3 regions of the Brevibacillus sp. FSL K6-2834 genome follow, and region 3 is predicted to be linked to each of the others. Evidence: predicted binding sites of a transcription regulator. Region 3 holds the regulator's gene; each other region holds the start of a gene.
What was found. The regulator Rex, encoded in region 3, represses fermentation and respiration genes when NADH is low (regulators of the CRP and FNR family bind a similar motif). The targets are predictions, from matches to a motif close to TTGTGAAATATTTCACAA.
Positions count from the first base shown of each region.

Region 1: the regulator Rex is predicted to act here: its motif matches at 1,737-1,754, upstream of NST96_RS02605 (hemerythrin domain-containing protein).
Region 2: the regulator Rex is predicted to act here: its motif matches at 1,355-1,372, upstream of hcp (hydroxylamine reductase).

Region 1 is NZ_CP151945.1:482,339-485,620, reverse strand. It holds gene NST96_RS02610 (MFS transporter) at 1-888, opposite strand, end outside; gene NST96_RS02605 (hemerythrin domain-containing protein) at 1,218-1,712, opposite strand; gene NST96_RS02600 (Crp/Fnr family transcriptional regulator) at 1,886-2,590, shown strand; gene NST96_RS02595 (hypothetical protein) at 2,757-2,945, opposite strand; gene NST96_RS02590 (Rieske 2Fe-2S domain-containing protein) at 2,935-3,282, opposite strand, start outside.
Region 2 is NZ_CP151945.1:4,299,609-4,302,890, reverse strand. It holds gene NST96_RS21210 (leucyl aminopeptidase family protein) at 1-379, shown strand, start outside; gene NST96_RS21205 (copper homeostasis protein CutC) at 492-1,184, shown strand; gene hcp (hydroxylamine reductase) at 1,435-2,733, shown strand; gene speB (agmatinase) at 3,148-3,282, shown strand, end outside.
Region 3 is NZ_CP151945.1:2,553,061-2,556,342, forward strand. It holds gene dinG (ATP-dependent DNA helicase DinG) at 1-27, shown strand, start outside; gene NST96_RS12690 (MBL fold metallo-hydrolase) at 69-968, shown strand; gene NST96_RS12695 (redox-sensing transcriptional repressor Rex) at 985-1,608, shown strand; gene NST96_RS12700 (amidohydrolase) at 1,624-2,922, shown strand.

The DNA of each region.
Region 1 (3,282 bases), 2.1 Mb from region 3:
AGCGGAACCCACAATTGTCGGACCTACTCCAAAACGATGTACAGCCCTTTGGGCAAGCAGAGAGCCAAATAGGTACCCTACTCCTAGCGTTCCATAAATGATGCCGAGAATGCTCGCACTGATTTTGAGTTCCTGCGATGCATATAGAACATAAACACTAAAAATAACATTCCAGGAAAGGTTAAAGACTGTTGAGCAGCGCACCACTCCCCACAGCAACGGTTTTGTGTAAACCGTATGCAGCCCTTCTTTCATTTCCAGCCACATGTTTTTTGGTTTTTTCGCATCTGTCACGACTTTCTCCAACTTGCGAATCCGGGCTATGTACACAGCGGATACAAAAAAGAATACCGACGTGAACAATATTGCAAAAGGAGCGGTGATTACCTGTTCCAATCCACCTGATAAACCCGGCCCAGCAATTTGTGCTGCAGATTTACTTGTCTCTAGTTTGCTATTTCCATCAACAAGCTGCTCCTTGCTCACGACGGAAGGCAAAAAGGATGTATAGGCAACATCAAAAAAGACAGTACAGATACCCACTATGAAGGCTACCAAATATAGAACTGTCATATTCAGGAATCCAATCAAGGCTGTCAGCGGCACAATGAGCAGTAATGCACCCCTGAAAAAGTTAGCGGCGACAAGAATGGGTCGCCGGGGAAATCTGTCTATCCATACACCAGCGAGCAAACCGAAAATGATAAATGGCGCATACTCGGCAAAACCAAGCAACCCCATTTGCATGGGACTGGCCCCTAAATAGAGAGCTGCCACTAATGGCATTCCTAATAATGCTACCTGAGTCCCAAACTGTGATGCAGTTTGCCCAATCCAGAGCCTGCGAAAATCTGTGTTCGTTAACAATCCTTCTGCCTTGTTACTCATGCTCGTTCCCCCATTTTCGTCACAACTCATTGCCATTCAAATTTGCATTTTTAGTATAGGGGAACTTACGTTTCAAGATCTTGCGCTTTCATTATCACAAAATGTTGGATGATTCATTTTGTTATGAAGGCCTTTGTCTGCACTTTTCGTTTATAATGCCATACCATTTACTCCTCGGTTCCGCCAGTATCTTTCCGAGTCTGCAACATTATTTTCTTCGAACAGCTCCGACAATCTCCTGTACCCTGCTTGCGACTCTTATGAATAACGGCAAAAAGCCCGTCCCTTGCATAACCGGTACGGGCTGATTCAACCTGTATCATCTCACGTTATTTTCTGCCTACCTTTTTCAACACGGCTTCCCTTTCGTTTTCATGCAGCAATTGATTGGCCATCGGAATTAACATCAGATTTTCTTTGCTCAGGTGGTCCAAAACGAGCTGCCACGCCTCACGCATCAAGGCAATCAGCCGGTGGCTGCTCTGTTTGGTCTTTTGACAGCATTCCGTTTCAGATTGAAGCTGCAGAAGGGTGGCGCGAATCCGTTCGTGCTCCTTTTTCATTGCAGAGACCGGGTGAACAAGGGTAAGGTTCGCTTGTGTGATCAGAGGAAACAAAATCTCTTCCTCTTCCGTAAAGTGGTGGAGCATATTTTGCACCAGGTCGGCTGTAAGGGCCACAATCTGCTCTTCCTTCTCCGCATCCCAATTGGAACCGGAGTATAGGAGTTTTTTCAGTGTTTCTAGCTGCTGCAACAAATGGTCGTGTTCCCCGCGAAAATATCGCAGCAATGTCGCACATTCCCCCCTTTCCACAACATTCATGATAGACCCCGTTCCTCGCCTCCATAGTGAGGATCGTCACAATCTGCTCAAAAATACATGATTTTTCTTGAAATGTGACTGTAGTCACTGCATTTCCACAGCTCCATCCGATAGAATGGTTTGGACTACTCAACAAGTATCGACGTCTGCTCGTATGAAATGGGGGAGCGCGATTGGCTAAAAGCCTTACCTTTGTCCAGCAGATCTCGCCTGACTTCCTGGCGAGGCTGTATACTCTCGCCACGGAGAGAAATTTCCCGGCCGGAGCCGTTCTCTACATGGATGGCGACCCTGCTGAATACCTTTATCTCATCTCGTCCGGGCAAGTAAAGCTGACGAAGACCACGGTTGATGGAAAAGAGCTTACCCTGCAAGTATTCGGTTCAGGCGAGCTCGTCGGGTTGGCCGGCTTGTTTGAAGCAGAGCTGGTCCACACTGCCAGCGCGGCCATACTGGAAGACGGAGCGGTCCGAGTGATCCCGCGCGCTGGCCTGGAACAGATTCTGATAAAAAACGGGGAGTATTGCGTAGACTTCATGCGTTGGATGGGAATCATGAACCGGCGCATGCAATCAAAATTCCGCGACCTGTTGTTGAACGGAAAAGTCGGCGCCTTGTATTCCACGTTGATTCGCATGTGCAATACTTACGGAGAAGAGCGGTCCGAGGGCATTTATATCAATCTTTCTTTGACCAACCGTGACCTTGCTCATTTTATCGGCTTGACCAGAGAAAGCGTAAACCGGATGCTGTCAGACCTGAAGAAGCAGCAAGTGATTGATTTGCTGCCGCATGGACATATCCTGATCAAGGATCTGACCTATCTGAAGGAAACGATTTGCTGTGACGATTGCCCGCCGGAAATTTGCCAAATATAGCTGCAAGCAAAAAGCACCCTGCCGTCTCCATTGGCAGGGTGTTCGATTGCCTGGCAAGCCGCTGTCTGTCTCTTGCGACTCTCTACTGACGCACTTTTCGGCTCAGTTCTGACCTATTCTAACTCAGTTCTGACTCACTAAACTGACTCACTTCTGACTCTTTTTCCTACTCCCGCCCCCGCTCTCGCCGATAAATCATATATGCAAGCGGAAACAGCAGAAGATTGACAACTGAAAGCATAACGCTCACTTCATATCGCTCGGCGAAGTACATATTCACCGTATACTGTGTACAAATGATGCTACCCAAAAGCACCAAAGCCAGCAGGATGATGCCTCTGACATTATGTTTCATACGGTTTCACCCCGATTGCGTAAATACTTCCCCCTTCGATCTCCAGCTCTATTTCGGGCAGCGCCCTTCTCGGCGGCCCGGCTAACGGCTCGCCGGTCATGACGTCAAATTTGCCGTGGTGGCACGGGCAAAGCAGCTCGTTTTTTTCTGTACTCCAGAAAACCGGACATTTTAAATGAGTGCAGGCATTTTGATAGGCCCTCCACTCGTCCTCTCCTACCCGTACAAGCAATGCCCCTTCGTGGTCGCTTGGATAGAAGAATTCCACTGCCTCCCCTGTTTTCACAGCTTCCGCTTCGACGATCTTTTTCCGGGGGTATTTCCCGCTTCCCGGCGC
Region 2 (3,282 bases), 1.7 Mb from region 3:
TATTGCCACGCTGACGGGGAATGTCGGGGAAGCGCTCGGCTTAAAGCTGGCCGGTATTTGGGGAGATTCCGGGATGACTGCCAAGCTCATCGCGTCAGGTAATGACTGTGGAGACAGACTGTGGCCGATGCCGTTGGTAGACGATTACGAAGAATTGCTGAAAAGCGACTATGCCGACATGACCAACATCAGTCCGATCAGCTACGGTGGAGCGATTGTCGCCGCGTTGTTTATCCGCAGGTTTGTGGCCGCCGGCATGAAATGGGTGCACATCGACATGGCTCCCCCTGTACAGGCGAAAGCCACCGGAGGCTATCGCGTCATGGGTGCCACCGGATATGGGGCGAGACTGCTCGCGGACTACGTGCTCGCTCAATAGACGGGCAAGGCAGAATTGTCAACCAGCAGCGCGGAAGATCAGCCCTTGGCGTTGCTGTTTGTCATCGAAGCGTTTTACAATAACAGGAAAACGGACGGGAGGATACCGTGCTATGTTGTTGGAAGTCATCGCGACCTCTGTAGAGGACGCCAAACGAGCGGAAGCGGGAGGAGCCGACCGGCTCGAGCTGATCACCGGGATACTGGAGGGCGGCGTAACCCCGAGCTGGGGCTTGATCGATGCTGTGGTCCGGGCCGTATCCATTCCGGTCAATGTGATGGTGAGACCGCACAGCCAGTCGTTTGTGTACACGTCTGACGATTACCGGGTCATGCGCGAAGACGTGCGAATCATTCGCGAGCTCGGCGCAGCAGGTATCGTCACCGGCATGCTTGCTCCTGACGGCCAGATCGATACGGAAGGGCTGGAAAGCCTGCTGGATCAGGCGAAAGGGCTGGATGTGACATTCCACCGCGCATTTGACGAGGCGGCTGACCAGTTGGAGGCCGTGCGGCTGTTGATGCGTTATCCGCAAATTTCGCGGATTCTCACCTCCGGCGGACAGAAAAGCGCCATCGATGGAGCGGAACGGATTGCCGAGCTTGTCCGGATGACCGCTGGGGAGCATTTGAGCATTTTGGCCGGAAGCGGGCTGGGCCTGGCAAACATCGCTGATTTCGTCGGTCGTACGGCTGTAACGGAAGTCCATTTTGGCACCGGCGTTCGGGAAGCCGGAAGCGCGCTCAAGTACGTAGATCAGGAGAAGGTAGCGGCTGTCAAACGATTGATTGCGGCAAAGTCATAACCAGGGAGCAGAGGAAGCAGCAAAATCGAAACGGCTTTTTCCCGGGCCCCGGTTCATAATTTGGCAACACATCATATTTCATAGAGAAACATGCGATACAAGGTCCTCGCCCAAGTTTAGGGAGAGGGCTTTTTTTGCGAAAAACCGAAAAGAATGGCAAATAGACGAATCTGTGAAGTACATCACATCTTACGTTTTTCGCCTCCTCTATAATCCGGAGTAAGAAGTGATCCATAGGGGAGGTATTGATATGTTTTGCTATCAATGCGAGCAAACACCGACAGGCGGTTGCAAAACGGTGGGAGTATGCGGAAAGACTGAGGAGCTTGCCAGTATTCAGGATACGATCATTTTTGCGCTCAAAGGGATTGCGGCATATGCAACGCATGCCCGACAAATGGGACACATCGACCCGGAAGTGGACGGCATTACACAGGAAGCACTCTATTTTACTTTGACTAACGTGAATTTCAATTTAGATGAACACTTGAAAATGGCAATGAAAGTGGGCCGTGCAGCCATTCGCGTCATGGAGCTGTTGGATCAGGCCCATACGAGCCGGTTCGGCATCCCTCAGCCCATCCGCGTTTCGCAAAACAAAATCGAAGGAAAGTGCATCGTCGTGACCGGGCACAACCTGTTTGCGCTGGAGGAGCTGCTGAAACAGACGGAAGGAAAAGGCATCAATATCTACACCCACTCGGAGATGCTCCCCGCACACGGGTATCCCGCCCTCCGCAAGTACAAGCACCTCAAGGGAAATATCGGGAAAGCGTGGTTTGACCAGCGCCGGTTGTTCGAACAGTTCCCGGGTGCGATACTAGCCACGACCAACTGCGTCATGCCGATCAAGGGGACATATGCCGATCGCTTCTTCTCGTATGATGTGGCCGGACTCGAAGGCGTTACCAAAATTGAGAATGACGACTTCGCGCCTTTGATCGAGCGGGCACTCGCATTGCCGGATGCGGATGTAGAGTCGGATCAGACGCTGCTGACCGGATTTCACCATGAGACCGTACTGGGTATTGCCCCGGAAATTCTCGACGCCGTAAAGGCAGGCAAAATCAGCCGCTTCTTCGTCATCGCGGGCTGTGATGCTCCCGGAAAAGGCGGAGACTACTACCGGGAGCTGGCCACTTCTTTGCCGGCGGATGCGGTGATCATGACCACATCCTGCGGCAAATTCCGCTTTAACGATGTCGATTACGGCAAAGTACCGGGTACGCAAATCCCTCGCTACATCGATCTGGGGCAGTGCAACAACTCCATCTCGACGGTCAAAATAGCCGTCGCTTTGGCGGATGCGCTGGACTGCGAGGTCAACGATCTGCCTGTCAGCATCGTCCTCTCCTGGTTTGAGCAAAAGGCGGTAGCGATTCTCTTGGGGCTGTTCAGCCTGGGAGTCCGCGACATTCGCATCGGACCGAAGCTGCCCGAATTCATCCAGCCCGGGGTATGGGAGGTGCTTCAGAATTTGTTTGGAGTCAAAGCAATCGGAGAAGCACAGGCAGACCTCCAGGATATGATGGGACAAAACGTTTCGTAAGCCTGGTCTGGAGAACAGTTGCGCCAAAGAGACATGCCCGTTTCAAAACAGGCTCCCTCCGGTCTGCCGGCCCACATGACGTCAGAAAAGCTCCGAGCAGAACAGGCAGGCAATTATGCTTGGACCTATCACATTTCATCCGAAAACACCTTGCAAAAACCATGCAGGGAATTAACCAGAGACAGAACGTCCGGATATCATCAGGACGTTCTTTTTCATTGTTTTAGAAAATCCCTTTCTCGCAAATGGGATCGTATTCCAAAAAATGAGAAACGGACAGAGCGAACTGGAGCGCAGAGAATGCGAGTTGATGCGGTTTCCACGCAAAAAGCCTTCGTCTTTCATTCACGTCCCGTTTGGCATGCGGTTTGCTACATGGATGGGTACCATGGACGAAACACGGAGGTGAACAGCTTGCAATATCCGTTGTCTCCAGACGTAAAACCGGAATTTTGCACCACGGGCTCTTACATGCGGCTGCCGGCACAAAGGGAGAACGCCAGAGTAGCCATCGTCGGTCTGCCCTTTGATACGGCTGCGTCTTTTCGC
Region 3 (3,282 bases):
GGCATGCAATCCCTGTCTGATTCATAAAATGAATCAATAGTCTCACAGGGATATAGGTGATAAAATAAATGCTGTGGAAAGCGGGAAGAGCTTGGCTGTTGGTGTTGGCTGTCACAATGCTTTTGATACCCGGCTGCTCGATCGACAACCACTTGCAAAAGGCGGTAAAAGTAGAAGATCCGTTCGCAAGTGAAGACGAGAGTGAATTCATCGGGCTTGTCATCCACTATCTGGAGCTGCCGCACGGGGAAGCAACCTTGATTCGATTGCCGAATGGAAAAAACATGCTCGTTGATACCGGAAGCGCTGAGGATTGGCCCCGCTTGTTTGCGGCGCTGACCGAACGGAAAATTACCCGGTTGGATTACGTGGTCTTGACAAATGATTTGCCGGGGCACGCAGGGGGCTTCGCTTTTCTTGTGGAGCGGGTGCTTGTAGAGAACATCATTTTGCCCCGTCCGATTGAGTCTTCGATTCGCAACGCGGCCCCGCTCAAAGCAGCAAAAAAGGCAGTGACTGTTACTGACGGAGAAGCAATCAGACTGGACGAAGACGTGATGCTCCAGGTCCTGCACCCGAGTGAACCGCTGTTCCTGTCTCCGCAAGACAACTCCCTTGTCTTTCAATTGCGGCATGACAAGTTGTCTTTTCTCTTCGCCAGTGCGATGAATGAAAAGGCCGAGGAGAGGCTGCTTGAGAAACACGCAGATCAATTGAAAGCAGCGGTTTTGAAGGTTGCTGCTCAAGGCAGCAATCAGGCTTCCTCGCAGCCATTTTTGAGCAAGGTGGATCCGCAAGTGGCGGTCATTTTAACCGGAAAGCCGAGAGAAAAGCTAAAGGATGGCCAGGAAGAAGTGCTGGAGCGGCTCGGCGAATCCTGGGCTGAGACCTACATTACCAGTCAGAACGGAACCATCACGATCCTCTCCAATGGAAAGGATTATCGCGTTTTGAAAAGAAAAAAGTAAGGAGGATCGACCGTACGTGGCCAAAAGTGAAAAGATTTCGGAAGCGGTTGTGCGCCGGTTGCCGATTTATCTGCGCTACCTAAGCTATCTGCAGCAAGTGGGCGTGACGACGGTGTCCTCCCAGCAGATGGGCAAAAATCTCGACGTCAACCCTGCGCAAATCAGAAAAGATCTCTCTTCCTTTGGGGATTTCGGCAAAAAGGGCATCGGCTATGACGTGAACTATTTGGTAGAAAAAATCCGTCAGATCTTAAAATTGAGCGAGGAAATTCGCGTGGCGCTGATCGGGGCCGGGCATCTGGGACACGCCATTAGCAATTACAATGCGCAGGTAGAGGATTACATGCGGATTGCGGCTATCTTTGACAATGACCCGGCCAAATGCGGAAAAGTGCTCGCGGGAATCACCATTCAGCCACTGGAAGAGCTGATTCAGACCGTGAAAGAGCAGAAAATTCGTCTTGCCATCCTAACAGTGCCAGCAGCGGCGGCCCAGTCGGTCGCCAACCTGCTGTTTGAGGCCGGGATTGAAGGGATTTTGAATTTTGCTCCCACCACGATTCGCACCGAACGCGATGTCAGGATCCACTATGCCGATGTGACATCCAGTTTGCAGAGCCTTGCTTATTACTTGACGTAAGAATGGAGTGTAACGATGAAAAAGACCATATTGACCCATGCAACGGTAATTACCGCAAATGACCAAAATGAAGTGATTCAGGACGGAGCTGTCGGATTTGAAGGAGCGGGTATTACGTACGTCGGTCCGACCCCCGATGATCTCTCCGGCTATGACGAAGTGATTGATCTGAAAGGGGATTATGTGCTGCCAGGCTTCATCAATACACACGGGCACGCAGGAATGTCGCTGCTCCGCGGTTATGCGGATGACTTGCCGCTCCAGCAGTGGCTCGAAGACAAAATGTGGCCGCTGGAGGCACAATTCACGTCCGAGCATGTGAAATGGGGCACATACATATCCCTTATCGAAATGATTCGGACCGGTACGACGACATTCGTCGATATGTATGATCATATGGATGAAGTGGCAAAAGCCGTGCAAGCGTCCGGGATGAGAGCGCGTCTCTGCCGCGGAATGATCGGCCTTTGCTCCGAGGAAGAGCGTCAGGCAAAGCTGCGGGATGCCGTTTCTTTCGCCCGTGAATGGCATAACCAGGCGGATGGACGCGTGACCGTCATGATGGCTCCACATGCTCCGTACACTTGCCCGCCGGAATTTATCACACAAATTGTGGAAAAAGCGGAGGAGCTGTCTCTGCCGATCCATATCCACATGTCGGAGACGGAGTGGGAAGTTGGTCAGAATGTAAAGGATTATGGGGTTCGCCCGGTTGCTCACCTGGAAAAGCTGGGTGTCTTCAATCGTCCAACTTTGCTCGCCCACGCCGTTCACCTCACGGATGAAGAGATCGACGTCTTGGCAAACTATCACGTGAAGGTATCGCATAATATCGTCAGCAACCTGAAGCTGGCAAGTGGAGTGGCGCCAGTACCGAAAATGCTGGCAAAAGGGATTCACGTTTCCCTCGGAACAGACAGCAGCGCGAGCAACAACAACCTCAACCTGTTTGAGGAGCTGAAGCTGGCTGCCATTTTGCACAAGGGCGTAAACAACGACCCCGTCGCAGTTCCAGCCGAGGAAGCGCTGCGCATGGCAACCCGTTATGGCGCAGAGGGCGTATTCCAGCCGGATACACTCGGAACGATCGAGACTGGGAAACAAGCGGATTTGATTGTGCTTGACAGTCATCAGGCGCATTTCCATCCGGCTCATGATCCCGTGTCCCATGTCGTGTACGCAGCAAATGGCCGCGATGTTAAGGATACGATTGTGGCCGGTTCTTTCCTGATGCGCAACAGAGAGCTTCTCACCGTCGACGAGGAGCGCGTTATTTTTGAAGCCAACCGGATGTTTCAGCAATTGAAGCGATAAGGGAAAAGGCTCCTGTCATGGGGGACAGGAGAAAGGTTGTAGGTGTAGGTAGAGGGATTTTGATTGGTCACCATGCCGACTTATTTTCGCCATACTTCCGCAAGCGAGGTATGGCGAAATTCCAGTGGGGATGAGTGAGACGATGCTCTTAGAGGTGAAGACAATGCTGCCCAGGAGACGCGATAATCCTGCAGCATAGACCCTAAGAGGTCAGGAGATGTCGTTTGGTTTGACAGCTTCACGCGCTCACCTCCTCGGGGTGTATCTGTAGTATGGCCCAGGTGCCGGGTCGTATGTTTAGCAAGTTTTCCGTCCTGTTCTAAAACCTTCCCAGAATTCATACGCATAAGGAAAAAGGGA